DNA from 2 places in the Actinacidiphila sp. DG2A-62 genome. Region 1 is predicted to be linked to the other one. Evidence: riboswitches for the same ligand, from Rfam matches in the RefSeq annotation. Region 1 holds a riboswitch; the other holds the start of a gene.

The links. Region 1 has a riboswitch for S-adenosylmethionine ahead of thrC (threonine synthase). Riboswitches for the same ligand answer to the same signal wherever they lie in the genome.
Region 2: another riboswitch for S-adenosylmethionine. It lies ahead of VSR01_RS08530 (aminotransferase class V-fold PLP-dependent enzyme); the one in region 1 lies ahead of thrC (threonine synthase).

The regions. Positions count from the first base shown of each region.
Region 1 covers NZ_JAYMGI010000002.1:3,447,646-3,461,752, reverse strand. The annotation lists gene VSR01_RS15120 (hypothetical protein) at 1-56, shown strand, start outside; partial or broken gene VSR01_RS15115 (alpha,alpha-trehalose-phosphate synthase (UDP-forming)) at 64-1,514, opposite strand; gene VSR01_RS15110 (glucosyl-3-phosphoglycerate synthase) at 1,895-2,860, opposite strand; SAM riboswitch class I at 3,012-3,144, shown strand; gene thrC (threonine synthase) at 3,138-4,511, shown strand; gene VSR01_RS15100 (ubiquitin-like small modifier protein 1) at 4,508-4,783, shown strand; gene VSR01_RS15095 (cold-shock protein) at 5,227-5,430, shown strand; gene groL (chaperonin GroEL) at 5,809-7,431, shown strand; gene murQ (N-acetylmuramic acid 6-phosphate etherase) at 7,591-8,526, opposite strand; gene VSR01_RS15080 (MurR/RpiR family transcriptional regulator) at 8,615-9,583, opposite strand; gene VSR01_RS15075 (hypothetical protein) at 9,816-10,139, shown strand; gene VSR01_RS15070 (DUF4031 domain-containing protein) at 10,148-10,417, shown strand; gene VSR01_RS15065 (helix-turn-helix domain-containing protein) at 10,460-11,776, opposite strand; gene VSR01_RS15060 (TIGR03620 family F420-dependent LLM class oxidoreductase) at 12,718-13,599, shown strand; gene VSR01_RS15055 (HD domain-containing protein) at 13,767-14,107, opposite strand, start outside.
Region 2 covers NZ_JAYMGI010000002.1:1,917,448-1,931,554, forward strand. The annotation lists gene VSR01_RS08495 (M48 family metallopeptidase) at 1-1,146, opposite strand, end outside; gene VSR01_RS08500 (hypothetical protein) at 1,143-2,399, opposite strand; gene VSR01_RS08505 (C40 family peptidase) at 2,910-3,977, opposite strand; gene VSR01_RS08510 (C40 family peptidase) at 4,196-5,227, opposite strand; partial or broken gene VSR01_RS08515 (NYN domain-containing protein) at 5,517-6,829, opposite strand; partial or broken gene VSR01_RS08520 (rhomboid family intramembrane serine protease) at 7,152-7,930, shown strand; gene VSR01_RS08525 (Lrp/AsnC family transcriptional regulator) at 7,927-8,208, shown strand; gene VSR01_RS08530 (aminotransferase class V-fold PLP-dependent enzyme) at 8,285-9,805, opposite strand; SAM riboswitch class IV at 9,969-10,085, opposite strand; gene trpD (anthranilate phosphoribosyltransferase) at 10,231-11,295, opposite strand; gene qcrB (cytochrome bc1 complex cytochrome b subunit) at 11,440-13,074, opposite strand; gene qcrA (cytochrome bc1 complex Rieske iron-sulfur subunit) at 13,071-14,107, opposite strand, start outside.

The DNA.
Region 1 (14,107 bases):
CCCAGCTGATCACGCGCGAGCGCGGCCGGGAGATCCTGGCGACGCCCCGCGGCTGACGGCCGGCTACGACGGCCGCGGTGCGGCGCCGCCGAGCGCGGTGAGCTGGTCGAGGAACCAGGCGGCCGGCGGCAGCGCGGTGGCCGCGTCGGCGAGCCGCTTGGTGCGGTCGGCCCGCTCGGCCTCCGGCATGGTCAGCGCCTCGTTCAGCGCCTCCGCGGTGCCCCGGACGTCGTACGGATTGACGGTCAGCGCGGCCTCGCCCAGCTCCTCGTGGGCCCCGGCCTCGCGGGAGAGCACCAGCGCCACACCGTTGTCGGCGAGCACCGGGACCTCCTTGGCGACCAGGTTCATGCCGTCCCGGATCGGGTTGACCAGCGCGACGTCGGCCATCCGGTAGGCGGCCAGCGAGCGGGCGAAGTCGTCGTCGACCTTCAGCAGCACCGGCTGCCAGCCGTCGACGCCGAACTCGGCGTTGATCTCCTCGGCGAGCCGGGAGACCACGGCGGTGTACGCGCGGTACAGCTCCAGGTCCTGCCGGGAGGGGTAGGCGAAGGCGACGTGCACCACCCGCTCGCGCCAGCCCGGCCGGTCCCGCAGCAGCCTGCGGTAGGCGTGCAGGCCGCGCACGATGTTCTTGGACAGCTCGGTGCGGTCCACCCGGACGATCAGCCGGCGCCCGGGCTGGCCTCGGCCCGCAGCGCCGCCATCCGCTCGGCCACGTCGTCGCGGTGCGCGCGTTCGCGCAGGAAGTCGGCGTCCGCGCCGAGGCCGTGCACGCCCAGCTCGGTGGTCCTGCCCCGGTGCGTGACCGTGCGGCCGCCGCCGGGCGTCCGCGCGACGGTCGCGCCCAGCACGTCGGCGCAGCACGCGGCGAAGGCGTCGGCCCAGCGGTGGGTGAGGAAGCAGGCCCGGTCCGCGCCCAGGATGCCTTCGAGCACCTGCCGCGCGACGTCGTCCGGCAGCAGCCGGTAGTAGTCCGGCGGCGCCCACGGCGTGTGCGAGAAGTGGCCGATCCGCAGGTCGGGGCGGCGCTCGCGGAGCAGCGCGGGCACCAGCGCCAGGTGGTAGTCCTGCACCAGCACCGCGGCGCCGTCCGCGGCCTCCTGCGCGAGGGCGTCGGCGAACGCGGTGTTGTACGCCTCGTACGCCGCCCACTGGGCCTCGAAGTCCTCGTCGAAGACGGGTTCCAGCGGCGTCTGGTACAGCATGTGGTGGACGAACCACAGCACGGAGTTGGCGATGCCGTTGTACGCGGCGGCGAAGACCTCCGGCGCCACGTCGATCATCCGCGAGCCGGGTTCGGTGACGCCTCGGCGCACCGCCTCGCGGTCGCCGTCGGAGAGCGCGGCGCACACCCACAGCGCGCCGGCCTCCGGGCCGATCGCGCTCAGGCCCGAGACCAGGCCGCCGCCGCCCCGCCTTCTGCTGACCTGGCCGTCCGGCTCCACGGTGTACGAGACCGGACCACGGTTCGATGCGACCAGCACGGCAGCGGTGCGCTGCGTTCCCTCCATGCCCAGTGCCTAGCCACCCGCCCCACCCCTCAAACCTCCCGCCTCGGCGCTGGGCGCTGACCTTTCCCACGCACACCCCGCGGTGCGTCAGCCGGACGCTGGGCGTCAGGCCCGCAGGGGCGCGGCCTACCGTGCGCCAGCGCGACGCTGAGTTCAGGGGCGCGGGGAACTGCGCGCTCAACCGTCCACCGGCCGGTGGTCCGGATCGGACCGATCTGCCCCTTCGGGACGGCGGCGACCTGCGGGCCGCAGATGGGTTGCTGGGGGTACCTCCCGGACGGAGTCTGGGGGAGCAGTTCCCCGCGCCCCTGGGGGGCGAAGCCCGGCGCCGAGCCGGCCGGGGGCGCCACGCCCGGAGAAACGCAGCGCCGCGGGGCGAGCTATGCCGCGCGGCGGTCGCGGTATTCGGGGACCTCGCGCATCGGCGGGCGCTCCTCCGTGTCCACGGAGTACGTGGCCGGCACGAACGCCCCGCCCGCACGGGCGAACTGCGTGAGCCGGGGCCGCACCAGGTGCCCGCGGGCCATCCGCAGCTGCGCCGTGCGGTAGATCGCCGCCGCCATCCGCCCCAGCGCCTGCCCGTCCTGGTGCCGGTGGTGCCGCACCCCCACGTCCACCTGGGCGAGGGCGTCCAGACCGACCAGGCCCAGCGCGTCGATCAGCATGCCCAGCTCCACCCCGTAGCCGACCGGGAACGGCAGCCGCTCCAGCAGCGAGCGCCGCGCCGCGTACTCCCCGCCGAGCGGCTGCACGAAGCCGGCCAGCCGCGGCCAGTGGAGGTTGAGCAGCGGCCGCGCCACCAGCTCGGTGACCCGGCCGCCGCCGGCCGGCACCACCGTCCCGCCGGTCTCCAGCGGCCGGTCGTACATCGCCTTGACCAACTGCACCGACGGCTCGGTCAGCAGCGGCCCGACGATCCCCGACACGAAGCGCGAGTCGAACTCGCGCAGGTCCGCGTCCACGAAGCAGACGATCTCGCCGCGGGTGACCAGCAGCGACCGCCACAGCACCTCGCCCTTGCCGGGTTCGGCCGGCAGCCGCGGCAGGATCTCGTCGCGGGAGACCACCCGGGCGCCCGCGTCCGCCGCGACCCGGACCGTGCCGTCGCGCGACCCGGAGTCGACCACCAGCAGCTCGTCCACCAGCGGCATCCGCTCACTCATCAGGTCGCGGCGCACCGCCGCGACGATCGCGCCGACCGTCGCCTCCTCGTCCAGCGCCGGGAGCACCACGCTGACGGTGCCGCGCTCGCCCGCCGCGCGCTTGGCGGCCAGCAGCGCGTCGAGCGGCCGGTCGGCCGCCGACCACGACCGGCGCTCCAGCCAACGCTCCACCTCATCGAGCACGTGCGCATCTCCCTGCTATGGCCGGTGTCCCCGGCCGGGCCGGCGTCTCGCGGTACGGACCCGCCTGCTCGGCTGCCCGGTTCGTCGGTTACAGTCTTGAACAACGCGTACGGCGACCGCATGCCGGGGTCGTGCGCCGACAACTGCATACCGCTCATCCAGAGGGGCAGAGGGAACGGCCCGTTGAAGCCCCGGCAACCCTCCCGCCGACCGCGAGGTCACACGGTGGGGAAGGTGCCAATTCCGGCTCGCGCACGCGACGTGCGGCGCGAGGAAGATGAGGAGAAAGGGCCTCGCCACCATGGCTGCGCACACAGTCGACCACGTTCCCGCCGCCGCCTCCGGCGCTCCTTCCGGGGAGCCCGCCGCCGCGGGCGCGCACACCTCCACCGACGCCGCCCCCGCACCGTTCGGACCCGCCGCGGCCCTGTCCTGCCGCGAGTGCGGCACCCGCTTCCCGCTCAGCCCGATCTTCGCCTGCCAGGAGTGTTTCGGGCCGCTCGAAGTGGCCTACGACCTGCCGCTCGGCGACCCCGAGGCGCTGCGCCGCCGGATCGAGGCCGGCCCCACCAGCATCTGGCGCTACGCCCCGCTGCTGCCGGTGCCCGCCGACGTCGCCGACCGGCCGAACCTCAACCCCGGCTGGACCAAGCTGGTCAGGGCCGACAACCTGGCCCGCGAGCTGGGCATCACCGGCGGCCTGCACGTCAAGGACGACTCCGGCAACCCGACGCACTCCTTCAAGGACCGCGTCGTCGCCATCGCCCTGGAGGCCGCCCGCACCTTCGGCCTGACCACGCTGTCCTGCTCCTCCACCGGCAACCTGGCCGGCGCGGTCGGCGCCGCCGCCGCCCGCGCGGGCTTCCGGTCCTGCGTCTTCATCCCGCACGACCTGGAGGCCGGCAAGGTCGTCATGGCCGCGGTCTACGGCGGCGAGCTGGTCGGCATCGAGGGCTCGTACGACGACGTGAACCGTTTCTGCTCGGAGCTGATCGGCGACCCGATCGGCGAGGGCTGGGGCTTCGTCAACGTCAACCTGCGGCCCTACTACGGCGAGGGCTCCAAGACGCTGGCCTACGAGATCGCCGAGCAGCTCGGCTGGCGGCTGCCGGACAACCTGGTGGTGCCGATCGCCTCCGGCTCCCAGCTCACCAAGATCGACAAGGGTCTCAAGGAGCTGATCGCGCTCGGCCTGGTCGAGGAGAAGCCGTACAAGATCTTCGGCGCCCAGGCTGCGGGGTGCTCCCCGGTCTCGGCGGCCTTCAAGGCCGGCCACGACGTGGTCCGCCCGGTCCGGCCGGACACCATCGCCAAGTCGCTGGCGATCGGCAACCCGGCCGACGGGCCGTACGTCCTGGACATCGCCCGGCGCACCGGCGGCGCGGTGGAGGACGTGGACGACGCGCAGATCGTGGACGCGATCAAGCTGCTGGCCCGCACCGAGGGCATCTTCGGGGAGACCGCGGGCGGGGTGACCGTCGGCGTGCTGAAGAAGCTCGTCGAGACCGGGCAGCTGGACCCGGCCACCGAGACCGTCGTGCTCAATACCGGCGACGGTCTGAAGACCCTCGACGCGGTGGCGCCCACCACCGGGCCGACCGCTGTCATCCGTCCCACCCTTGACGCGTTCCGAGAGGCTGGCCTCGCATGAGTGCTTCCGTACGTATCCCCACGATCCTGCGCACCTACACCGGCGGACAGGCGGAGGTCCCGGCCGAGGGCGCGACCCTCGCCGAGGTCATCGAGTCGCTGGAGAAGAATCACGCGGGCATTTCGGCGCGCGTTCTCGACGACGCCGGAAAGCTGCGGCGTTTCGTGAACGTGTATGTCAATGACGACGATGTCCGCTTTTCCGACGGCCTTGCCACGGCGGTCCCCGACGGCGCCAGCGTGTCGATCATTCCGGCGGTGGCCGGCGGCTGAACGGGCTTCCGCACGCGTCCGACGGTGCCCCGTCCACCCCCGGGTGGGCGGGGCGCCCGCGCGTTCGGCACATGGTTGAATCCCTGTACAGTTGCCCCGGGCAACTGCTGGGGGACTGCGGTGGGCCGATGAACCAGTGCGGCGATTTATCGCCAAATTCACGTTCTATAAATACCTTTTACGGTAATCTGTCCGGTCCGAGTTGACCCGCATTATCGTTTTTTCTCGGGGCATATCCGATCGGTCACGCCAAGAATTCTCGTCCAATTGACCTGTTGCGGTGGGCATCCGTGCAGATACATTCAGCCGCGGTCGACGCGTTCCGGCGCACGCCCCCCACTGTCCTCACCGGTCCGCCGGTAAGGGGTGCAACGGGGGGTGAGGTCTGACCCGGGCCCGCGAAGTGCGGGGCCGCGATAGGGCCAGCAATAGGGGAGTTAGGAATGGCTCAGGGCACCGTCAAATGGTTCAACGCGGAGAAGGGCTACGGCTTCATCGCGGTCGACGGTGGTGCGGATGTCTTCGTCCACTACAGCGCGATTCAGATGGACGGCTACCGCACCCTGGAGGAAGGCCAGCGAGTCGAGTTCGAGATCTCGCAGGGTCAGAAGGGGCCGCAGGCGGACATGGTCCGACTGGCAGGCTGAGCATCCCGGCGCGTTCGGCCATCGACGCGGCGCTTCACGCCGGCGGGCCCGCATCCCCTCGGGGTGCGGGCCCGCCGTGCGTCCCGGCCCGGCCCGTCCGCGGCCGGCCGGTGCGGGCGCGCGGGTGTCGCGGGGGTCCTCGGCGGGTCCGCGCGCCGGCGGTCCGCGGCCTCCGGGGCGGCCTCGGGGATGCCGCGGGCGCTTGCACTCCCAGGGGGTGAGTGCTAATCATTGGCGTTAGCACTCTACGCATGAGAGTGCCATTCGGACCGGGTCGTGAGGCCCGCCGGACGCCGGACCGATCCGGTGGCCGGCGGCCGTCCGTCGCGGGCACTGCGCGGTCCTGCAGTAATTTCCGTCCCGGGAGGACCACTTCACATGGCCAAGATCATCGCGTTCGACGAGGAGGCGCGGCGCGGTCTCGAGCGCGGGATGAACCAGCTCGCCGACGCCGTCAAGGTCACCCTCGGCCCCAAGGGCCGGAACGTCGTCCTCGAGAAGAAGTGGGGCGCCCCCACGATCACCAACGACGGCGTGTCCATCGCCAAGGAGATCGAGCTCGAGGACCCGTACGAGAAGATCGGCGCCGAGCTGGTCAAGGAGGTCGCGAAGAAGACGGACGACGTCGCCGGCGACGGCACGACGACCGCGACCGTCCTGGCCCAGGCCCTGGTCAAGGAGGGCCTGCGCAACGTCGCGGCGGGCGCCAACCCGATGGCCCTCAAGCGCGGCATCGAGAAGGCCGTCGAGGCCGTCTCCGCCGCCCTGCTGGAGCAGGCCAAGGACGTGGAGACCAAGGAGCAGATCGCCTCCACCGCCTCCATCTCCGCCGCCGACACCCAGATCGGCGAGCTGATCGCCGAGGCCATGGACAAGGTCGGCAAGGAAGGCGTCATCACCGTCGAGGAGTCGCAGACCTTCGGGCTGGAGCTGGAGCTCACCGAGGGCATGCGCTTCGACAAGGGCTTCATCTCCGCGTACTTCGCGACCGACCTGGAGCGGATGGAGGCGTCGCTCGACGACCCGTACATCCTGATCGTCAACTCCAAGATCTCCGCGGTGAAGGACCTGCTCCCGCTGCTGGAGAAGGTCATGCAGTCCGGCAAGCCGCTGCTGATCATCGCCGAGGACGTCGAGGGCGAGGCCCTGTCCACCCTGGTGGTCAACAAGATCCGCGGCACCTTCAAGTCCGTCGCCGTCAAGGCCCCGGGCTTCGGCGACCGCCGCAAGGCCATGCTGGGCGACATCGCCATCCTCACCGGCGGCACGGTCATCTCCGAGGAGGTGGGCCTGAAGCTGGAGAACGCGGGCCTGGACCTGCTCGGCCGCGCCCGCACCGTGGTCATCAGCAAGGACGAGACCACCATCGTGGACGGCGCCGGCGACAGCGAGCAGGTCGCCGGGCGGGTCAACCAGATCCGCGCCGAGATCGAGAACAGCGACTCGGACTACGACCGCGAGAAGCTCCAGGAGCGCCTGGCGAAGCTGGCCGGCGGCGTGGCCGTCATCAAGGCCGGCGCGGCCACCGAGGTGGAGCTCAAGGAGCGCAAGCACCGCATCGAGGACGCGGTGCGCAACGCCAAGGCGGCCGTCGAGGAGGGCATCGTCGCCGGCGGCGGCGTGGCCCTGCTGCAGGCCTCCGCGGTGTTCGAGAAGCTGGAGCTGGACGGCGACGAGGCGACCGGTGCCAACGCGGTCAAGCTCGCGCTGGAGGCCCCGCTGAAGCAGATCGCGGTCAACGGCGGCCTGGAGGGCGGCGTGATCGTCGAGAAGGTGCGCAACCTTCCCGTCGGCCACGGCCTCAACGCCTCCACCGGCGAGTACGTCGACATGATCGCCGAGGGCATCATCGACCCGGCGAAGGTCACCCGCTCCGCGCTGCAGAACGCGGCGTCCATCGCCGCGCTCTTCCTCACCACCGAGGCGGTCATCGCGGACAAGCCGGAGAAGGCGCCGGCGGCTGCGCCGGGCGGCATGCCCGGCGGCGACATGGACTTCTGAGCCTCCGGCTCGGACAGCTCCGGGAACGGCGCCCCCTCCCGCCAGGGAGGGGGCGCCGTTCCGCGTCCCGGCAGCGCCGGGCTTCAGCCCCGGGCTGCGCCGGGCTTCAGCTGCGGGGGCGCCGTTCCCCCCGCCCCCAGGGGGGTTGACGTCACGCGCTCACTCCGCGGGGGCCGCCGCCTCGATCGCGGCGCGGAGGTGTCCGTGGGACTCGTCGAGCAGCCGCGCGGCGGCCCCCGCGTCGACCTGCGCCAGCAGGATCAGGATCGCGGGCTTCACCTCGCCGTCCGTCGCGGTCAGCGCCGCCTCGATCGCCGCGTCCCCCGCCCCCGTCGCCAGCGCGACGATCCGCCGCGAGCGCGCCCGCAGCTTCTCGTTGGACGCGCGGACGTCCACCATCAGGTTCCCGTAGGTCTTGCCCAGGCGGATCATCGTGATCGTCGAGAGCATGTTCAGCACCAGCTTCTGCGCGGTGCCGGCCTTCAACCGGGTGGAGCCGGAGAGCAGTTCGGGCCCGACCACCACTTCGATGCGGTGGTCCGCGGCAGCGCCCAGCGGCGAGCCGGCGTTGCACGACAGCCCGACGGTCAGCGCGCCCACCCCCTTGGCGTAACCGACCGCGCCGACCGCGTACGGCGTCCTCCCCGACGCCGAGATGCCGACCACGCTGTCGGCCGCGGTCAGGCCCAGCGCGGCGAGGTCCGCGCCGGCCAGGTCGCTGCTGTCCTCGGCTCCCTCGACCGAGGTGACCATCGCCCCGGGGCCGCCGGCGATCAGGCCGACCACCTCGCGTCCCGGCGAGGTGTTGAAGGTCGGCGGGCACTCGCTGGCGTCCAGGACGCCGAGCCGCCCGGCCGTGCCGGCCCCGGCGTAGACCAGCCGGCCGCCGCGCGCCATGCGCTCCGCGATGCCGTCGATGGCCGCCGCGATCGCGGGCAACTGCCCGGCCACCGCGGCGGGCACGGTGAGGTCCTCGCCGTTCATGAGCCGCGCGATCTCCAGCGTGGGCAGCCGGTCGATCTCGGCGAACTCGGGCCGGAACGCCTCGGTGGTCAGCGACTCCAACTCGCGGCGCAGCTCGGTGTACTGGGTCATATGCGGCTCGTTCATCCTTCTCGCATTGGTCAGGTGCGGTGGGGGATCAGCGGGGGTCGGCGGGGTCGGCGGGGTCGGCGGTACAGGGTCAGGCGCGGCCGGACCGCGGGGTGTGCCGGTGCGCGAGCGCCTCGTACGACGCGGACAGCGCGGGCGCGGCGTCCTCGTAGGTGCGCTGGGCGACGCCTATGAACAGGCAGTCCACCACGAGGAGTTGGCTGGTCCTGCTGGACATCGCGGCCGGCCGCAACTCGCTCTCCCGGGAGCTGGCGGTGGTGAGCACCACGTCCGCGTACTGGGTCACGGCGCCGTCGGCGCGCCCGGTGATCGCGATGGTGGTCGCGCCGCGGTCGAAGGCGGCCCGCAGCGGCTCGATCACGTCGTGCGTGCTGCCGGAGTGGGTGATGGCCAACGCGACGTCGCCAGGGCGCAGTTGGACGGCGTTGGTGACCGCCAGGTGCGGGTCGGCGTGGGCGTGCGCGATCAGCCCGATGCGCAGCAGCTTCTGCGCCAGGTCCTGGGCGACCAGTCCGGAGGCGGCCATCCCGTACACGTCGGTGCGCCGGGCGGCGGCCAACGCGGCCACCGCGGCGTCGAGTTGGCCGGTGTCGAGCTGGGCCGCGGTGTCGGCGAGGGTCTGCTGCTCCTCGACGGCGAGCTTGGCCACGACGTCGCCGAGCGGGTCGTCGACGGCGATGTCGGCGGTGACCGCGGGCGGCGCGCCGGTGGCCTGCTGGGCGGCGAGCGCGGCGAGGGCGAGCCGCAGGTCGCGGTAGCCGGGGTAGCCCAGCAGCCGCGCGGTGCGGACGACGGTGGCCTCGCTGGTGCCGGTGCGCACGGCCAGCGCGGTGACGGTCAGGTGCGAGCAGCCGGCCGGGTCGCCTGCCACGGCTTCGGCGACGCGCTGCATTGAGCGCGTCATCGACGGGGCGAGGGTGCGGACCTTGGCGGCCAGGGCCCCCGGGTCGGGGGGCGTGACGGGGAGGACGGGCGCGCCGGGCACGCCGCGGAGGGCGCGGACGCTCGGGGGGAAAGTTTCCTTCACGCTATAGGTCACCTTGTGAAAGGTATTTTCAGGCGGGACCCACCGTCAAGGGGCCGCGCTTGCGACAATGGGCCGCATGGACGGTGGAACGAGCGGCCCCGAGGAGCGGGGCCACGCGGACGGCCCCGGCGGCGGCCCGGACCCCGGCGGCGCGCCGGGGGGCTCCGGTGAGAGCCGGGGCTTCGGGGACGCCCAGGAACCCGGCGACGGCGCGGAAGCCGCCGGCCCCGGGCTGGAAGCGGTGATGCACGGCGCCCGCGCCCTGGTCCTCGCCGACCTCGCCGCGCGCGGCGTCGCGGAGCCCGAGGTCGTCTCGCTGCTGGAGGACGCGGTGAGCAGCCGCCGCTGGTGGCTGCGGCAGTGGCCGGACGGCGCGCCCTACGTGCCCGGTCTGCTCGCCCAGGACGTGCAGGACGCCCTGCTGGAGACCCGCGGGCGCTGGCCGCTGTGCCCGCGCTGCGAGGAGCCGCACGCGCTGGCCGTCGAGCCCGAACTCGGCGAGGACCCGCACTGGGTGTGCGAGGCGCGCGGCGACGCGGTCGCCCCGCTCGGCTCGCTGGGGGCGTGAGGCCGCCGGTGTCCGTCTACATCGACCCCCCGACCTGGCCCGGCCACGGCCGCCTGTGGTCCCACCTGGTCAGCGACCTCTCCTACGACGAGCTGCACGCCTTCGCCGCCCGCCTCGGCGCGCCGCCCCGCGCCTTCGAGCGCGACCACTACGACATCCCCGCCGCGCGCTACGCCGACGCGGTGCGCCTCGGCGCGATCGAGATCGGCAGCAAGGAACTCGTCGCCCGCCTCACCCGGGCCGGCCTGCGCCGCCGCAAGTACGACGCCGGCCGCTAGGGCGGACGCCGTGCGCCGCCCCGGCCCGGGGCGCGCGCCACGTCAGGCCGGGGCGTGCAGCAGGGTGCGCAGCTCGCGGGCTCCGGGGGTGCGGGGGTGGCGGGAGGTGAGGTCGTCGGCGATGCGGCGGATCGCCGGGCGGTCGCGGACCTCGGCGGGGCTGGCCCGGTAGGCGGTCAGCAGGGACTGGGCGGTCTGGGCGGGGCGCTGCCACGCCCACCACGCGCGCGCCATGTCGGTGGCCATGCGGGCCTTGCGCTCGGGGGTGGGGAACTGCTCGGCGCGCAGGTTCCTGCCGGCCTCCAGGGCCGCGCCGGCGTCGCCGAGCGCCCAGTGCACGCCGACGGCGTAGAGGTCGACGGCGGCCGGGCTGATGGTGAACAGCCGGCCGGTGGGCGCGACTTCGGGCAGCCGCCGGGCCGCGCGCCGCGCCTCCTCGGTCATCGCCAGCGCGTCCGCCCGCTGCCCGCCGCGTGCCGCGGTGTACGCGAGGGTGCACAGCATCTGCGCGTACGCCGCGGAGGCCGCCCCGGCGCGCAGCCCGGTGGCCTCGACGTCGGCCGCGGCCCGGACCATCAGCCGCTGGGCGGCCGGGCCCTGGTCCTGGTGGCGCAGCACGATCGACAGCTCCCGGCAGGCCGCCGCCGCGGCCAGCGGCGAGCCGGACACCTCGGCCCAGGTACGCGCCCGGTCCGCGGTCAGCCGCGCCCGGTCGTACGATCCGATCTTGCTCAGCACCGCGGTGGCCAGGCTGTACACCGCCGACAGCCGCGCCTGGTCCAGCCCCGCGCGCGTCGCCGCCGCGGCGTGCGCGTCGGCGATCAGGCCCGGCAGCGCGGCCAGCAGCCGGCGGTGCGCCCCGGTGTCGAACAGCGCCCGCGCGGCCGTCAGCCGGCCGTCCAGCGGCCCACCCGCCCCCGTCGCCGCCGGAGTCGCGGCGAGCGCTTCGTCCAGCCCGGCCATCAGTACGGCCGGCCCGACCGCTCCGGCCGCGGCAGTGGCGGTGAGCAGCGTGCGTCGGCGCATGGAGTCCTCCTCGGCGTCACGCGGACTGGCCGTCACAATAGTGGTCGCGGCCGTGCCTTCGGGCGGTGGCGCAAGGGAAGTCATCAGGACGGGTCTGGGCACGCCCGCCGCGACGGCGGCACGGTGGACCAGGTCGAGGTCGGCGATGCGGGTGCTGCGTTCCAGCCGGGACACGGTGGCCGCCGAGCAGCCGATCCGGCCGCCGAGGTCGGCGAGCGTCCACCCGCGCCGCAGCCGGGCCAGCCGGATCAGCGCGCCCGGACGCCGCTGCGCGGCCAGCGCGCGGCTGTGCGCTGTTCCAGAACGTGTCGACGAGCACCGCGGCCTCCCCACCACGCCGAACGCCGGAGCTTCCACGGTAGGCGCGTGGCCGCCGCCCGGCCAGGGCGCTTGCACGACGCGCAAACCGCTTACGCGGCCCGGCTGTCGATCTCACCGCGTCCCGCCGCCGCGCTGTGCTGGGAACGACCGCCCCGCAGCCGCGGGGCCGGACGCAGGGGAGGCACGAGGTGACCGACGCAGACGTCGCACCGTGGAGCGGCGCACCGGCCCGCCGGCCGGGCACGAGCCCCGCGCGGGACGCGCAGGACGCGTAACGCGCATGGGGAGCGCGGGAGAACCCGGGCGCGCGGTGCCTGGGCTGCGACGCGCCCGGCGCGTCGGGCGCGCGGACCGCGCGGGGCGTGCTGGACGCACAGGACGTGCGGGACGCGCAGGATGTGCGGGACGCGCAGCACGCGCGGGACGGGTCCGACGTGGGGGGAGCGCGGGAGGATCAGGGTGGCGCGCCGTGCCCCGCCTGCGGGGCGCGTCGCACGCGGGGCACGCAGGGCCCGCGTGGCGTCCGGGACGGTCGCGGCGCGGCGGACGGGCGCGGCGCGCGGGGCGCCGGGCGCGCGGACCGGGCCGGGCGGGGGGACCGCGGCGTCGTCCACCTGGCCGAGCCGCCGGGCGCGGAGGCCGCGCAGGGAACCGCGCCGGCGTCCGGAGCCGCGTCGGCGTCCCGAACCGCGCCGGCGTCCGGCGCTCCGGTGGACGCTCCGGGGGACACCGCTGCCGCTCCGGCACCCGCCCCGCTCCGGACGCCCGCCGGGGCCGCTGCCGACGTGCGCCTGATCGTCCAGGTGATCGTCCTCGTCCCCGGTCCGGACGGACGCGACGCGCGCGCCCGGCCGTGGCGGGACGGAAAACGGAACCCGGTGCGTTAGGACGGGGGCAGGGCGCGCGGCACGGCCCGCGCGACGGCCCGCGGACGATCACCGAGGAGTACGGCAATGGCACAGCGGCAGCGTGAACGCATCGGCAGGCTCGGCCTGTGGACCGGCGCGTGGGTGTACGCGCAGGCGGAGGACGCCTGGACGCCGGAGTACGAGGAGGCCGCCGCGGAGGCGGAGGAGCTGGGCTTCGGCACGCTGTGGCTCGGCAGCAACCCGTCCGTCGGCCAGGCCGCCCGCGTGCTGGACGCGACGCGGCACATCACCGTCGCGACCGGAATCCTGAGCATCTGGGACCACAGCCCCTCCGACGTCGCCGCGCAGACCGCGGAGGTCGCCCGCGCGCACCCCGGCCGGTTCCTGCTCGGCCTCGGCGTGAGCCACAGCGCGCTGGCGAAGGAGTACGCCCGGCCGTACTCGGCGATGCGCGAGTACCTCGACGGCCTGGACGCCGCGCCCGACCCGGTCGCGGCGGACGACCGCGTGCTGGCCGCGCTCGGCCCGAAGATGCTCGACCTGGCGAAGACCCGCAGCGCCGGCGCGCACCCGTATCTGGTGACCGCCGAGCACACCGCCTTCGCCCGTGAACACCTGGGCCCCGAGGCCCTGTTGGCCCCCGAGCTGAAGGTCGTCCTCGACGGCGACCGCGACCGCGCCACCGCGACCGCCCGCGACTACCTGGCCCGTTACCTCGCGCTGCCCAACTACACGAGCAACCTGCTGCGTTCGGGCTTCACCGAGGACGACCTGCGCGACGGCGGCAGCGACCGGCTGCTCGACGCGGTCTACGCGATCGGTGAGGAGGACGCGGTGGTCGCCAAGGTCGGCGAGTTCTACGCGGCGGGCGCGGACCACGTCGCCCTCCAGGCCGTCACCGCGGGGGCCGCGCGGACCTCCCTGCCCCGCGAGGAGTGGCGCCGCCTGGCCGCCGCGCTGAAGTAGCGCGACTCCGCACGGCGACGCGGGCCCCTGCGGGGGCCCGCACCCGGACGCCCCAACGCCGGGCCGCGCCCGGGGAGATCAGCGGTGGCCCGCACCCGCACCGGCACCCGCCCCTCCACGGCCGCCGGATCGTCCGTCAGCGAGCCCCGGCCTGCGCCGCCCCGCGGTCAGGCTTCGAGCAGCTCCAGCTCGGTGAGCAGGTTGCGGCGGGCGACGTCCTCCCACTGGTCGTGGCCGTAGGGCGTGCGGAACAGCCGCGGCAGATCGAGGAGTTGGCGCAGGATACGGGCGCGGCCGACACGGAAGTCCTCGTCGGGGACGAACGCGTACTCCGCGCGGACGGACGCGGCGTAGTCGGCGTACGCGGCGGGGTCGCCGGCCAGCACGGCGAGGTCGGCGTCGCACAGCACCTCGCCGTCGCGGTCGCCGTCGGCGGGGTCGTGGGTCACCGTGAGCCGTACCAGCCGGGCGACCTCGGCGGTGCGGGCCTCGGCCACGCCCGCCTCGC
Region 2 (14,107 bases), 1.5 Mb from region 1:
CGCGATGAACTCCTCGGGCGCGCCGGTCAGGTGCAGCGCGTGCAGGTCGGCGCGGCGCTCCACCCGGCGGCTCAGCGCCCGGCCGAGCGGCCCGAACAGCGCGCCGCCGAGCGCGGCGACCGCGGCGAGCAGCCACGCCGAGCGCGGGTCGGCGAACCGGTCCACGCCCGCCGCGTCCAGCAGCGGCCCCCATGTGACCACCGCGGCCAGGACGCACACCCCGAGCCCGGCGCCGAGCGCGCCCAGCAGGGTGCCGCGCGGCACGTCCCGGTGCACCACGTGCCCCAGCTCGTGCGCCACGACCAGTTCGACCTCGCGCGGCGCCGCGGTGGTCAGCAGCGTGTCGTAGGCGACGATGCGGCGGGTCCTGCCGAAGCCGGAGACGTACGCGTTCAAGGCGGTGGTACGGCGGGAGGCGTCGGCCACCAGCACGTCGCGGACCGCGACGCCGTCCCGCGCGGCGAGCGCGAGCAGGGCGTCGCGCAGCTCCCCCGGCGGCATCGGCGTGAAGCGGTTGAACAACGGCTCGAAGAGCAGCGGCGCGAGGAAGGACAGCACGACCGTCACGACCGCCGCGCCGAGCGCCGCCCACAGCCACCACAGCCGGGTGGCGCTGGCCAGCGCGTAGACCGCGAAGAGCGCTCCGAGCAGCAGCGGCAGCGAGATCAGCAGGCCGCGCAGCTGGTCGACGGCCCAGCCCCGCCAGCCCTGCGTGACCAGGCCGAACCGGGCCCGTACCACCCGGCCGCGGGCCGCGAACGGCAGGCCGAGCACGAACGGCAGCAGCACCAGCGTCACCGCCGCGCCCACCACCCGCGCCCACCAGGCCCCGCCGAACGCCCCGACCAGCCCGGCGCCGCCCGGCGTCAGCCCGAGGGCCGCGGTCAGCGCGAAGCCGGCCGCCGAGTCCGCGAGCGCCACCGGCACGACGCCGCGCCGCAGCGCCCGCCCCCGCGCCACCTCCTCGGCGCTGAAGTCGCCGGCGGCGTCCCGGGGTTCGTCCCGGACTTCGGAGTCGTCCGGGACCGCGGAGTCGTCCGGGACCGCGGAGTCGTCCCGGACCGCGGGGTCCTGCGGGGTCGCGGAGTCCTGCGGGGTCGCGGAATCGTCGTCGGGGAGCGGGGACTCAGCCGGGGGCAAGGTCACGCCAGCTCCTCCTTGAGGTAGGTGTGCCAGCGCGCGGTGAACTCGGTGAGGCCGATGCCGAGCGCCGCGCGCAGCCGCGCGTCCAGGTCGCCGCCGCGGGCGACGGCCCGGTAGAAGGCGACGAGGGTCTGCGGCGACCACTGGTCGGCGACCATCCGGCAGGCGAGCCAGCCGCCCTCGTACGCCTGGGCGAGATCCGCCGCCCGCGGGCGGAAGTCGGCGGCGCCGGGGAGCGCCGCCGGCAGGCGTCCGGCACGGACGTCCGCGGCCAGCTCCGGGGCGATCTCGCGCGCGGTGCGACCGGCGTCGCGGTAGGCGACCCAGTCGGCGATGCCCTCGGAGAGCCACAGCGGGGTGTGCGCGGTGGTCGCGGCGCGCGTGGCCACGTGGGTGGTCTCATGGGTCAGCACGGCCTGCCGGCCGAACGCCGACAGCTCGCCGAACGCGGCGGGGTTGACCACCACCCGGTCGGCCGGCGCGCCCGGGCCGACGCCCGCCTCGCCTGTGGTGACCGCGGCGATGTCCTGGTACGTGTCCGCGCCCCCGCCCAGCAGCGCGGTCAGCTGCGCCTCGGTCTCCGGCGCCTCGACGACCACCGTGCCGGGCCAGTCCGCGCCCCACGCGTGGGTGACCTCCGGCACCGCGCGGTCCGCGTCGGCGGCGTACTCGCGCAGCCGCGCGGGGTCGCCGAGGCCCAGCACCAGGCTGTGCGCGCCGCGGACGACCCGGACGCGGCCCTGGTCCCACAGCTGGACGTCGGTGCGGTGGCCGGAGGCGTTCCCGTCGTCGTCGGCGGCGAGGTACCACCGGCCGCCGCGCCGGTCGAACGTCAGGTACGCGGTGGAGACCACCGGCTGGGCGTCGTAGCCGCGCAGCCGGTAGCTCAGCCGGACCTCGGCGGCGGTGCGGTGGGCGCCGTCCACGGCGGCGGGCAGCCGGAAAGCGGCCGGACCGGTCCGCACCACGCGGTACGACCACGACGCGAGGGGTACGTCGGCGAGGTCGGCGAAGACCTGGCGCTGCGCGGCGGTGAAGCGAGTCGCCCTCGGGTCCAGGCCGCGGTCGAACGCGGCGCTGTCGTGCGTCACGACGGCGTGGGACCTGGCGGTCAGCAGGCGCTCGATCGCGGCGGTGTCCGAGCGCTGGGCCGCGCTCTTTCCGGGGGTTGCGCCGCCCCCGGTGCAGCCTGCCGCCACGCTTGCGGCGAGCGCCGCGCCGACCACCCACCGCGTCCCGCGGCGCACCCCACGCATCCCCCGATCCTACGCTCGGCGCTGCCCTCAGCCCGGCGCTGCCCTCAGCCCGGCGCTGCACCTCCCCCCGGGGCGCACCCCCAGCCCCTCAGCTCGGCGCTGAACCTCACCCCGGGGCGCACCCCTGCCCGCCCGCTCGGCGCTGGACCTTAATCCCAGGAGCGCGGCCACTTGCCCGCCGGCTCGGCGCTGGACTTCAACCCCAGGGGCGCGGGGAACTGCGCGAGCAACCACCCACCGGCTGGGGGTGCCTCCCAGGCGAAGCTCTGGGGGAGGTCCGGATCGGACCGATCTGCCCCTTCGGGACGGTGACGACCTGCGGGCCGCAGATGGCTGGTCGCGCAGTTCCCCGCGCCCCTGAAAAACAGGCCCAGCGCCAAGCTGACGGGCGGGGGGTGCACCCCGGGTTAAGGTCCAGCGCCCAGCTGACGGGCAGGGGCCGCGGCCCTGGTCTGGGCGCCCGGCGTCGGGCTGACGCACGGGAGCTGACGTCCGGCGCGGGGGGCGGGCTCAGGGGCGGGTCACGGCGGTGACGGGCATCATGTCGACCCGGTCGACGCGGACCCGGGCGCCCGGGTAGGGCGCGTGGATGACCCGCCCGCCGCCGATGTACATCGCGACGTGGCTCGCGTCGGCCCGGTAGATGACCAGATCGCCGGGCCGCGCCTGGCTCAAAGGCACCCGCACCCCCGCGTTCATCTGCTCCTGCGACGTCCGCGGCAGCGACACCCCCGCCCGCCGGTAGGCGTACTGCATCAGCCCGGAGCAGTCGAACGCGTTGGGCCCGGTCGCCCCCCAGACGTAGGGCGCGCCGATCGCCCGGCGGGCCGCGGCGACCGCGAGGGCCGCCCGCCCGGACGGCGCCGGCAGGTCCCCGAGGTGCGCGAGGTCGGGAAGGCCCGCGCCCCGGTCGCGGGAGGCGCGCGGGTCCCCGTAGGGATCGCCCGCCGCGTAGGCGGCGCGCTGCGCGGGCGGCAGCGTGCGCAGGAGCGCCCGCGCGGCCACCAGCGCCCGCTGGACGTCCCGCTTGCGCGCGGCCAGCTGCGCGCCGGTCCGGCGGAGGTCCGCGAGCTTCTGCGTGGCCTGGCCGCGCTGCTGGCGCAGTCCGCGCTCGGCCTCCTGGAGCTGTCGCAGCCGCTCGCCCTGCTGCCCGCCGAGCCGGTCGATCGCGGACGCCCGGTCGAGGAAGTCCGCCGGGTCGTCGGAGAGCAGCAGCGCGAGCGTCGGGTCGATCGCGCCCTCGCGGTACTGCGAGGCGGCCAGCACGCCCATCTCGTCGCGCAGTTCGTTGACGCGCTGCTGCGTGGCGGCGGCGCGGTCCTCCAGCGCGGTGAGGTCGGCGCGCAGCTGGCGGGTGCGCTCCTGGGCGGCGTCGTAGCGCTGGGTGGCCTGCTCGGCCTGCTGGTAGAGGCCGTCGATGCGCGTCGCGGTGTCCTGGGGAGCGGCGCCGGGGTCGGCGGCGGCCCGCTGGGCGGCGGTGCCGGCCAGCGCCGCGGAGGCGGCCGCGGCGGACAGCACGGTCACGCGGGTGGTGCGGGCGGCCAGCCCGGGCTGAGGGGTACGTCGATGCGAGACCACGGCAGCAGACAGTAGCCATGCCGTGGCACGCTGTACAAAGACCTGCCCGCTCGTACATCCGGACGGTGCGTCCCCGCCGCAGGTCACACGCGGGCGCGGGGCCCTGCGGGGCGCCCCCGCGTCACCCGTACGCCGTACCCCGCCCGGGCGTGCCGCGGACCGTCACGCCGCCGGACGCCGACCAGGGTTCGGACGGGGCCGGATGGGGCCGGACGGGGTCAGATGCGGACGCCGAACTCGAAGGGCATGTCGCTCATGGCCTCGTACCGCACCGACGCGCCGGGCTTCGGCGCGTGCAGGACCATGCCGTTGCCGGCGTAGAGGCCGACATGGTGGTAGTCGCCGTAGAAGATCACCAGGTCGCCGACGCCGAGCTGGGAGGCGTTGTAGATGCGGGTGCCGGCGTTGGCCTGCTCCTGCGAGGTGCGCGGGATGGACACGCCCGCCTGGCTGTAGGCCCAGGAGGTGAGGCCGGAGCAGTCGAACGAGCCGGGTCCGGTGGCGCCGTAGACGTACGGGTCGCCGATCTTGGACTGCGCGGCGGTGAACGCGGCCTGGGCGCGCGCGGTGGCGGCCTTCGCGTCGCCGAGGTCGACCCGGGAGCTGGCCCGGCTGGCGGCTATCGCGTCCTGCCGGTCCATCTCGGCGCGCTGGGCGGCGGTCAGCGAGTTCAGCACGGCCCGCGCCTGCGAGAGCTTGGTCTTGGCCTCGGCCTTGCGCTTGGCCAACTCCGCGCGGGTGCTCTGGAGTTCGGTGAGCTTCGCGGTGGCCTCGGCGCGCTCCTGGTCCAGCGTGCGCTTGGCGTCCTGGAGCTGGTCGAGCGAGCTGGCCTGCAGGGACGTCAACTGGTCCAGCGCGGTGGCCTTGTCCAGGTAGCTGTCCGGGTTCGAGGAGAGGAAGAGCTGGATCGTCGGGTCGACGCCGCCGCTGCGGTACTGCGAGGCGGCGATCGTGCCGAGGCTGTCCCGCAGCGCGTTGAGGTGCTGCTGCTGCCGCGCCACCTGGTCCTGAAGGGTTGATGCGTCCTTCTGGAGGGTAGAAAGCTTCTCGTTGGCCGCGTCGTACTTCTCGGTCGCCTGCTCCGCCTGCGTGTAGAGGGCGTCCACCTTGGCCTTGGCGTCCTTGACGGACTGCTTGGCGGGGGCCGCGTTGGCGGCCTGGGCGGAGAGGGCGACGGCCGCCGCAGCGGTCGCGGTCAGCACGGTCACGCGCGTGCGGCTTGCCGGCTTGGGACGACGGTGGGACGCCACGAAGGCGATCTCCTTCTTCCTTCAGCCGCCTACCGGTTCACTGGCGGGCGGCCCCCGAGCGTCATCCGGGTTGGATGATCGACTGCGCGGAGGTTCGACGCCTGACCCTAGTGACCCATCTGTGATCGGTTCAAATCCTTGTAGGCAAAATCTCGACCGGTTCGCACATTATTTACGGCAGCCGTACGGGCGGTGAGCCGATCGCGACGCACAGTGCCGTACGAAGCCCGAACAGCCGTGTCATCCACGGGCGTTCGCACCGAATCGGACGATGAGCGGACATCGTGGGTCAGCCGCGGGCGAGGCGCTTGAGCAGCAGCGTGGAGGCGACCGGGCGGGCGCCGGCGCGGGCGACGCCGTCGGCGACCTCGCGGTCCGCGGAGACCACCACGATCTGCCGGCCGGGCGGCTCGGCGCGCACCAGCCGGCGGATCAGCTCGTCCGCGGTCTCGCCGGCCTTGGAGAACAGCACCCGCACCCCGCGCGGCGGCGCGAGCAGCACCGGCGCGTCCAGGTCCGCGCCGTCGAAGACGCAAGTGACCTCGGCGCGGGTCTGCGCGGCCAGCACGGCCAGGCCCCCGAGCAGCCGCAGCCGCTGCTTCTCCAGCGGCAGCGCGGGATAGCCGGTCTTGGTGACGTTGTAGCCGTCGACCACCAGGTGGGCCTGCGGCAGCGCGAGCAGCTGGTCGAGCAGCGCCGGATCGGTCTCGGACAGCGCGCGGGTGGCGATGTCGCGGGCGCTGAACTGGCCGGGGGCCACCGCGTCGACGGTGTCGGCGGGGCGCACCGCCATGGAGTCGCGCGGCGGCAGGGCCAGTTCGCGGCGCAGCCCGGAGGCGGCGTCCAGCACCGTGTCCAGCAGCAGCCGCAGCCGTACGTCGGCGACGCCGCGGCCCTCCCTGGCCGAGCGGCGGCCGGCCTCGACCGCGGCCTCGGCCTCGGCGAGCCGGGTGCGCAGTCTGCGGGCCTCGCTCTCGGCCGCGGCGCGCTCGTGGGCGGCGGCGGCGCGCAGCTCGTCCAGTTCGGTCTGCACCTTGCGCTGGGCGGCCTCGGCGCGCTTCATGTCGCTGAGCGCGGCGCGCAGTTTGCGGTGCAGCGCGTCGCCGTCCTTGCGGGCGGCGTCGAGTTCGGCGCGGGCCCGGGCGGCGTCGCCGCGCGCCTGCTCCTGCAAGGACTCGACCTCGGCGCGCAGCCGGGCGACCTCGCGCAGCGTCTCCTCGTCGGCGCGTTCGGCGTCGGCGCGCTGCGCCTCCTCGCCGGCGGTGGCCACGAGCTTGGCCCAGCCGCCGGCCGCAGCAGGTAGGCGGCGGCGGCCACGTCCAGCGGGTCGGCGGCCGGCGGCGGGGTGCCCGCGTCGAGCGCGCCGGTCAGCTCCGGCTGCGCCTCGCGCAGCCGGGAGGCGACCTTCTGCCGGAAGGCGGCGTCGGACTCCAGCGCCGCGGCGAGCGCGGTCGCGGCGTACTTCACCCGCCGCGAGGGCGTGAAGCGGGCGTAGGGGCGCAGCGAGACGGGCAGTTCGGGGAAGGTGAAGCCGCCGAAGGCGTCGGCGGCGATCGTCACGACGCGGTGGCGCACGCCTTCGGGCAGCGGGCGGTCGAGCACCGGCTCGCTGTCGCCCGCCGCCCGCGGTGCGCCCGCCTCGGCGGCCGGCTCGCCGTCGCTGTCGTCCACGCGTCACTCCTGTCGCTTCCCGGCGTCCTCCCGGCCCCCTTCGATCCTCCGGCCGCCGCCCGTCGGTCCCCCCTAGGGCCTGTCGTGCGGGTCTCCGCGGAGACCCGTACGACGAGCCGTCGCCTCCATTGTCCCCGCAAGAGGTGTGAAACCTGCCTCGAACCGCACGTTCGGTCACCCTACGGCCTCGGAGGCCCGCGCGGTGCGGCGAGGCGGTTTTTGCCCGTTGTGCCCGGTCCGTCATGATCGGTGCATGGTCATCCCGGTGCACGACAAGAACCCGGTCCGCCGCACGCCGGTGGTGACGTACACGCTGATCGGCCTGTGCACCGCGGTGTTCCTGCTCGGCCCGCTGTCCGGCTTCATCCCCGCCTACGGCGGCGGGCATGCGCTGGCCTGCCGGCAGGCGGTGTACTTCGACCGGTGGGGGGTGATCCCCGCCGAGCTGTTCCACGGCCGGCTGCCGGTGTCGAGGCTGCCGCTGCCGCCGGCTGCCCGGCGCCGCACGACGGCTGGAAGTCGCCGTTCTTCTCGGTGCTCACCGCGATGTTCCTGCACGGCGGCTGGCTGCACCTGATCGGCAACATGCTCTTCCTCTACGTCTTCGGCGACAACGTGGAGAACCGCATGGGCCGCACCCGGTTCGCGCTGTTCTACCTGGCCGCGGGGTATCTGGCGACGTACGGCTTCGCGCTCGGGCACCCGGGCGACACACAGAGCCTGGTCGGCGCGTCCGGCGCGATCTCCGGGGCGCTGGGCGCGTACCTCTACCTCTATCCGAGGGCCCGGGTGACCAGCCTGTTCCCGTTCCTGTTCTTCATCCCGCTGCGGTTCCCCGCGTGGGTGGTGCTGGGCTTCTGGTTCGTGCTGCAGTGGCTGGCGGCGCAGACCGCGAAGGGCGGCCCGGGCGTCGCGTACCTGGCGCACGTGGTGGGCTTCGCCTTCGGCTTCCTGTGCGCGTGGGCCTGCTACCGGCCACGGCGTAAGGTGAGCGTCGTCATCGGGCCGACCCAAGGAGACATCCAGCCGTGATCACCGCGATCGTGCTCATCAAGACGTCTGTCGACCGCATCCCGGAGATCGCCGAGGCGATCGCGGCGCTCGACCATGTGAGCGAGGTCTACTCGGTGACCGGCGGATACGACCTGATCGCGCTGGTGCGGGTGGCCCGGCACGACGACCTCGCGGACATCATCCCGGGCCGGATCAGCAAGATCCCCGGCGTCGAGGCCACCGACACCCACGTCGCGTTCCGCACCTACAGCCAGCACGACCTGGAGGCGGCGTTCGCGATCGGCCTCGACTCCTGACCGGTCCCACCGGCTCCGAAGAGCCCGGGGACCCCGCCCGCCCGCCGGGCCCGACGACCGGGATCCCCGCAGCCGCTCAGTCCTTCTGCGGCACGCAGCGCCCGCCCTCGGTGGTGTAGCGCCACGCCGCGCCGTCCCTGACCAGGGTGCGCACCGCGGCCACGAAGCGGTCGACGTGCTCGACCGGGGTGCCGGCGCCGAAGCTGACCCGGATCGCGTTCAGCGAGCGCTCGCCGGGCGCCGCGTCGGGCGCCCCGCACTCCCCCGGCTCGCCCGGGTCGGAGTCCAGCAGCACGCGCACCAGCGGGTGCGCGCAGAACAGGCCGTCACGCACCCCGATGCCGTGCTCGGCGGACAGCGCGGCGGCGAAGTGCGAGCTGTTCCAGCCGTCCACGACGAACGAGACCACGCCGACCCGGGGCGCGCCGGGACCGAACAGCGACAGCACCCGCACCGCGCCGATCTCCCCGAGCCCGTCCAGCAGCCGTGCCAGCAGCGCCCGTTCGCGTTCCACCAGCGCCTCGAAGCCGGCGTCGCGCAGCGCCCGGCAGGCCGAGGCGATGGCGTACGCGCCGATGACGTTGGGCGAGCCGGCCTCGTGGCGGGCGGCGCCGTCGTGCCACTCGACGTCGACCCGGCCGTCCGCGCCGCGCGTGACGGTACGGGTGGCGCCGCCGCCGGCCAGGTACGGCTCCGCCTCGCGCAGCCAGTCCGGGCGGCCGGCCAGCACGCCGGAGCCGAACGGCGCGTAGAGCTTGTGGCCGGAGAAGGCGACCCAGTCCACGTCCAGCGCGGCCACGTCCACCGGGTGGTGCGGGGCCAGCTGGGCCGCGTCCAGCACGATCCGGGCGCCGTGCCGGTGCGCGGCGGCGGCCAGTTCGCGCACCGGCCACAGCTCGCCGGTGACGTTGGACGCGCCGGTGACGCACACCAGCTTCGGGCCCTTGGGCGCACCGTGCAGGGCCACGTCGAGCGCGGCCACCGCCTGCTCCGGGGTACGCGGCGCGGCCAGGCACACCACCTCGGCGTCGGTCGCCCGCTGCCAGGGCAGCAGCGCGGCGTGGTGCTCGGTCTCGAAGACGTAGACGCGGGTGCCGGCCGGGAGAGCGGCGGCCAGCAGGTTCAGCGAGTCGGTGGTGGAGCGGGTGAAGAGCACCTGGTCGCCGGGGCGGCAGCCGAGGAACTCCGCGACGGTGGCCCGGCTCTGCTCGAACAGGTCGGTGGACAGCTGCGAGAGGTAGCCGGCGCCGCGGTGGACGCTGCCGTAGTACGGCGCGTAGGCGGCCACGTCGTCCCAGACCCGCTGGAGGGCGGGGGCGCTGGCGGCGTAGTCGAGCGCGGCGTACGTGACGGTGCCGCCGGTCACCAGCGGCACGGACACGTCCCGGCCGAGCACCGGCAGCGGGGCCCGGCAGGCGGGGTCGGAGACGTCGCGGCAGGGGTCGGAACAGGCGGGTTCGGCGGCGCCGGCGGGCGCGGCGGCGGAGGCCGCGGCCGGCGCCGCGGGGGCGGACAGCGCGGCGGGCACGGCGGCGGTGCTGGAGACGGTGCCGGAGACGGTGGCGGCGGAGGGGGTGGCGGTGGTGGTGACGGTCACGGCGGAACTCCCGGAGGAAGGCATGCGAGGGTGCGCCCGCCGGCGCTACGGCGCGGCACAGCGGGGCGGTGCGGAATCGAGTCGACGGACGGAAGTGCGGAGAAGACGCAGAACCGGGGCCTGAAGGCCCTATCGCATTCGCTTGCTCATGAAAGAACTCCCCATGTCCGGCTTGCTGCGAGCCTTGCTGCTCACAGCCTGGTCATCACCCGGGGCACCCCGCCTCGGACGGAGGGTTGCCGGACAGCGAGCCGGGGCCTTTGCGCTGTCACTCGTGACCTGCAAGGAATTGTGCCACACCGTCCGCCCGGCGCAAGACGCCGTCCGATCGGTGGACGCCGTCGTGCGCCGGGCTCGTCTCGCGCCGGACGCCGAGCGCCGCGGAAAAAGCCGCGGAAAAAGGGGACAACGCGGCGACAAGGGCATCAGGCGTGGGTGGCCGCGGCCCAGCGCTCCAGGACCGCCGCCGCGGCGCCGGAGTCGATGGACCGCGCGGCCTGCTCCAGGCCGGCCGTGATCTGCTCCTGGAGGGTGCCGTCGGTGGGCGTGAGAGCCGCCAGCGCGGCAGCGGAGTTGAGCAGCACCGCGTCCCGTACCGGACCGGTCTCGCCGGCCAGCAGCCGGCGCGCCACATCGGCGTTGTGGGCGGCGTCCGCGCCGCGCAGCGCCTCCACCGGGACCAGCGGCAGCCCGACGTCCCGCGGGTCGAAGGACGTCCGCTCGACCCTGCCGTCGCGCACCACCCACACCTGCGAGGTCGCGGTGGTGGTCAGCTCGTCCAGGCCGTCGTCGCCGCGGAACACCAGTGCGGAGGAGCCGCGTTCGGCCAGCACCCCGGCCAGGATCGGCGCCATCCGCGGATCGGCGACGCCGGTGGCCTGGGCGCGCACCCGGGCCGGGTTGGTCAGCGGGCCGAGGAAGTTGAAGGTGGTGCCCACCCCCAACTCGGCGCGGGCCTTGGCGACATGGCGCAGCGCCGGATGGAAGCGGATGGCGAAGCAGAAGGTGATGCCGGCCTCCTCGGCGACCTCGGCCACCCGCTCCGGGGCCAGCTCCAGATTGACGCCGAGCTTCTCCAGCACGTCGGAGGCGCCGCTGGCGGAGGAGGAGGCGCGGTTGCCGTGCTTGACCACCTTGGCGCCGGTGCCGGCCACCACGATCGCGGACATCGTGGAGATGTTGACGGTCCTGGCCCGGTCGCCGCCGGTGCCGACGATGTCCACCGTACGGCCGGGCACCTCGATGGTGTTGGCGTGCTCGTACATCGCGCGGACCATGCCGGAGACCTCGTCGACGGTCTCGCCCTTGGCGCGCAGCGCCACCGCGAAGCCGGCGATCTGCACGTCGGTGGCCTCGCCGCGCATGATCCGGTCCATCGCCCAGGCCGTGTCGTCCACCGACAGGTCCCGCCCGGCGAGCAGCGCGCTCAGCAGGTCGGGCCAGGACCGGGGGGCCGTCGTCTCGCCCCCGCCGGTGTTCACAACGCTCATGCCCCACGCTCCCGCAACGGCTCCCTGAGTGGACCCTCACCCTATCGGCAGCGGCCGTGGACGCGGGTCGGCCCGGTGGGTCCGAAGCGGGACCCACCGGGCCGACCCGGTGTGTGGCGACGCCCAGCGCGGCGTCAGGGGCGGTCAGTGGTGACCGTGGCCCGAGGTGATCTCCTCGTACTCCTCCGCCGTCGGCTTCGGGATCTGGCTGTGCTCGCCGTAGAACCCGCGGGACAGCTTCGCCTGGAACTTCGCGACCGGGTTGGCCTTGCGCTCCACGCCGTTCTCGTCGACCTCCGGGCCGACCTCGATCGGCTTGGGCTGGACGTGCGCGGTGAGCACGTGCAGCTGCTGCTGCGACAGCGGCTCGTGCACCTCGATGAACTCACCGTGCGGCAGCCGCTTGATGATGCCGGTCTCCCGGCCGTGCAGCACCTTGTCGCGGTCCCGCCGCTGCAGGCCGAGGCAGATCCGCTTGGTCACCCAGAAGGCGAGGACCGGGGCCACGAAGAAGCTGACCCGTACGAACCAGGTGATCGCGTTGATCGACAAGTGGAAGTGGGTGGCGAAGATGTCGTTGCCGCCACCGATCAGCAGCACGAAGTACAGCGTCAGCCAGGCCACGCCGAAGCCGGTGCGCACCGGGCGGTTGCGCGGCCGGTCCAGCAGGTGGTGCTCCCGCTTGTCGCCGGTGACCCACGCCTCGATGAACGGGTACACCGCGATCGCGACCATCACCAGCGGGAAGATCATCAGCGGGATGAAGACGCCGAGCACCAGGGTGTGGCCCCAGGCCCTGATCTCCCAGCCGGGCATCACCCGGATCAGGCCCTCGGAGAAGCCCATGTACCAGTCCGGCTGGGCTCCGGTGGACACCTGGTCGGGCCGGTACGGACCCATCGTCCAGATCGGGTTGATCGTCGCGATCGCCGCGATGGCCGAGATGATGCCGAACACCAGGAAGAAGAAGCCGCCCGCCTTGGCGGTGTAGATCGGCAGCAGCGGCGAGCCGACGACGTTCTTCTCGGTCTTGCCGGCGCCCGGGAACTGGGTGTGCTTGTGGAAGAACACCAGGATCAGGTGTGCCACCAGCAGACCGGCCATCAGGCCGGGCAGCAGCAGGATGTGCACCGAGTAGAACCGGCCCACGAAGTCGTGGCCCGGGAACTCCCCGCCGAACAGGAACATCGACAGGTACGTGCCGACGATCGGCGTGGAGAGCACCGCGCCTTCCATGAACCGCACACCGGTGCCGGACAGCAGGTCGTCCGGGAGCGAGTAGCCGGTGAAGCCGGTGAACATGCCGAGGAACAGCAGGGTCCAGCCGAACAGCCAGTTGATCTCGCGCGGGCGGCGGAACGCGCCGGTGAAGAAGACGCGCATCATGTGCACGATCATCGCGGCGATGAAGATCAGCGCGGACCAGTGGTGGATCTGCCGGATCAGCAGACCGCCGCGGACCTCGAAGCTGATGTGCATCGTGGAGGCGTACGCCTCGGACATCCGCACGCCCTGCAGCGGCGCGTACGGGCCGTGGTACACGACCTCGTTCATGCTCGGGTGGAAGAACAGCGTCAGATAGACACCCGTGAGGATGAGGATCGTGAAGCTGTAGAGGCAGATCTCGCCGAGCATGAAGGACCAGTGGTCCGGGAAGATCTTGCGCAGGTTGGACTTGGCCAGCTTGTACAGCCCGAGCCGGCCGTCGGTCCACTGCGCGACCCGCTCGCCGGGGTTGGTCGGCCTGCGGCGGCTCGGCGTTTCGGTCGTGGTACTCATGAGCGCTCCCAGAAGGCCGGGCCGACGGGCTCTTCGAAGTCACCGAGGGCGACCAGGTTGCCGTCGCCGTTGACGCTGATCCGCAGCTGCGGCAGCGGGTGTCCCGCCGGGCCGAACAGCACCCGGGCGCCGTCGGAGAGGTCGAACGTCGACTGGTGGCACGGGCACAGCACGTGGTGCGTCTGCTGCTCGTAGAGGCTGATCGGGCAGCCGACGTGGGTGCAGATCTTGGAGAAGGCGACGATGCCCTCGTGCGCCCAGTCGCGCTCGCGCTTGTCCTTGATGTCCTCCGGCTTGAGCCGGACGATCATCAGGGCGGCCTTGGCGATCTGCTCCTGGAAGTCCTCGTCGGTCTCCTCCAGGCCCTCGGGCTTGGCGAAGGTCAGCGAGCCGACCACCACGTCCTCGGGCCGCAGCGGCTTGTCGGTGTTGGTGTTGACCAGCACCTTGCCGCGCGACCACATGGTGTGGTCGAGCTTCTTCTCCGGCAGCGGGCCGAGGTCACGCAGGATCACCAGGCCGGACAGCGGCACCAGGGTGAGCGCGCCGAACATGGTGTTGCGGATCAGCTTGCGGCGGCCGAAGCCGCTCTCCTTGGCGCCGGTGATCCACTGCTGGCGGACGTTCTCGCGCAGCTCGTCGTCGGCGTCGACGGGGTGCCGCTCGTCGGCGACCTCCTCGTCGGACATCAGCGTGCGGGCCCAGTGCACGGCGCCGGCGCCGATCGCGAAGAGCGCGACGCCCAGCGTCAGACCGAGCGAGAAGTTCAGCGCGCTGACATGGCCGATCGGGAAGATGTAGACGATCTTGTCGATCGGGAAGATGACGAAGCTGGCGATGAAGCCCAGCGTGCCCAGCATCGACAGGGTGAACAGCCCGGCGACCACGCGCTCGGAGTGCTTGGCGGCCTTCTCGTCGATGTCCTGGCGCCGGTACTCGTGGGGCGGCAGCCCGGGGTTGGCGAACGGGTCGGACGTGACCGCTACGTCGCCGCCGTGGGCGCCGTGTTCGCTCGGCAGGTTCTCTGACACGT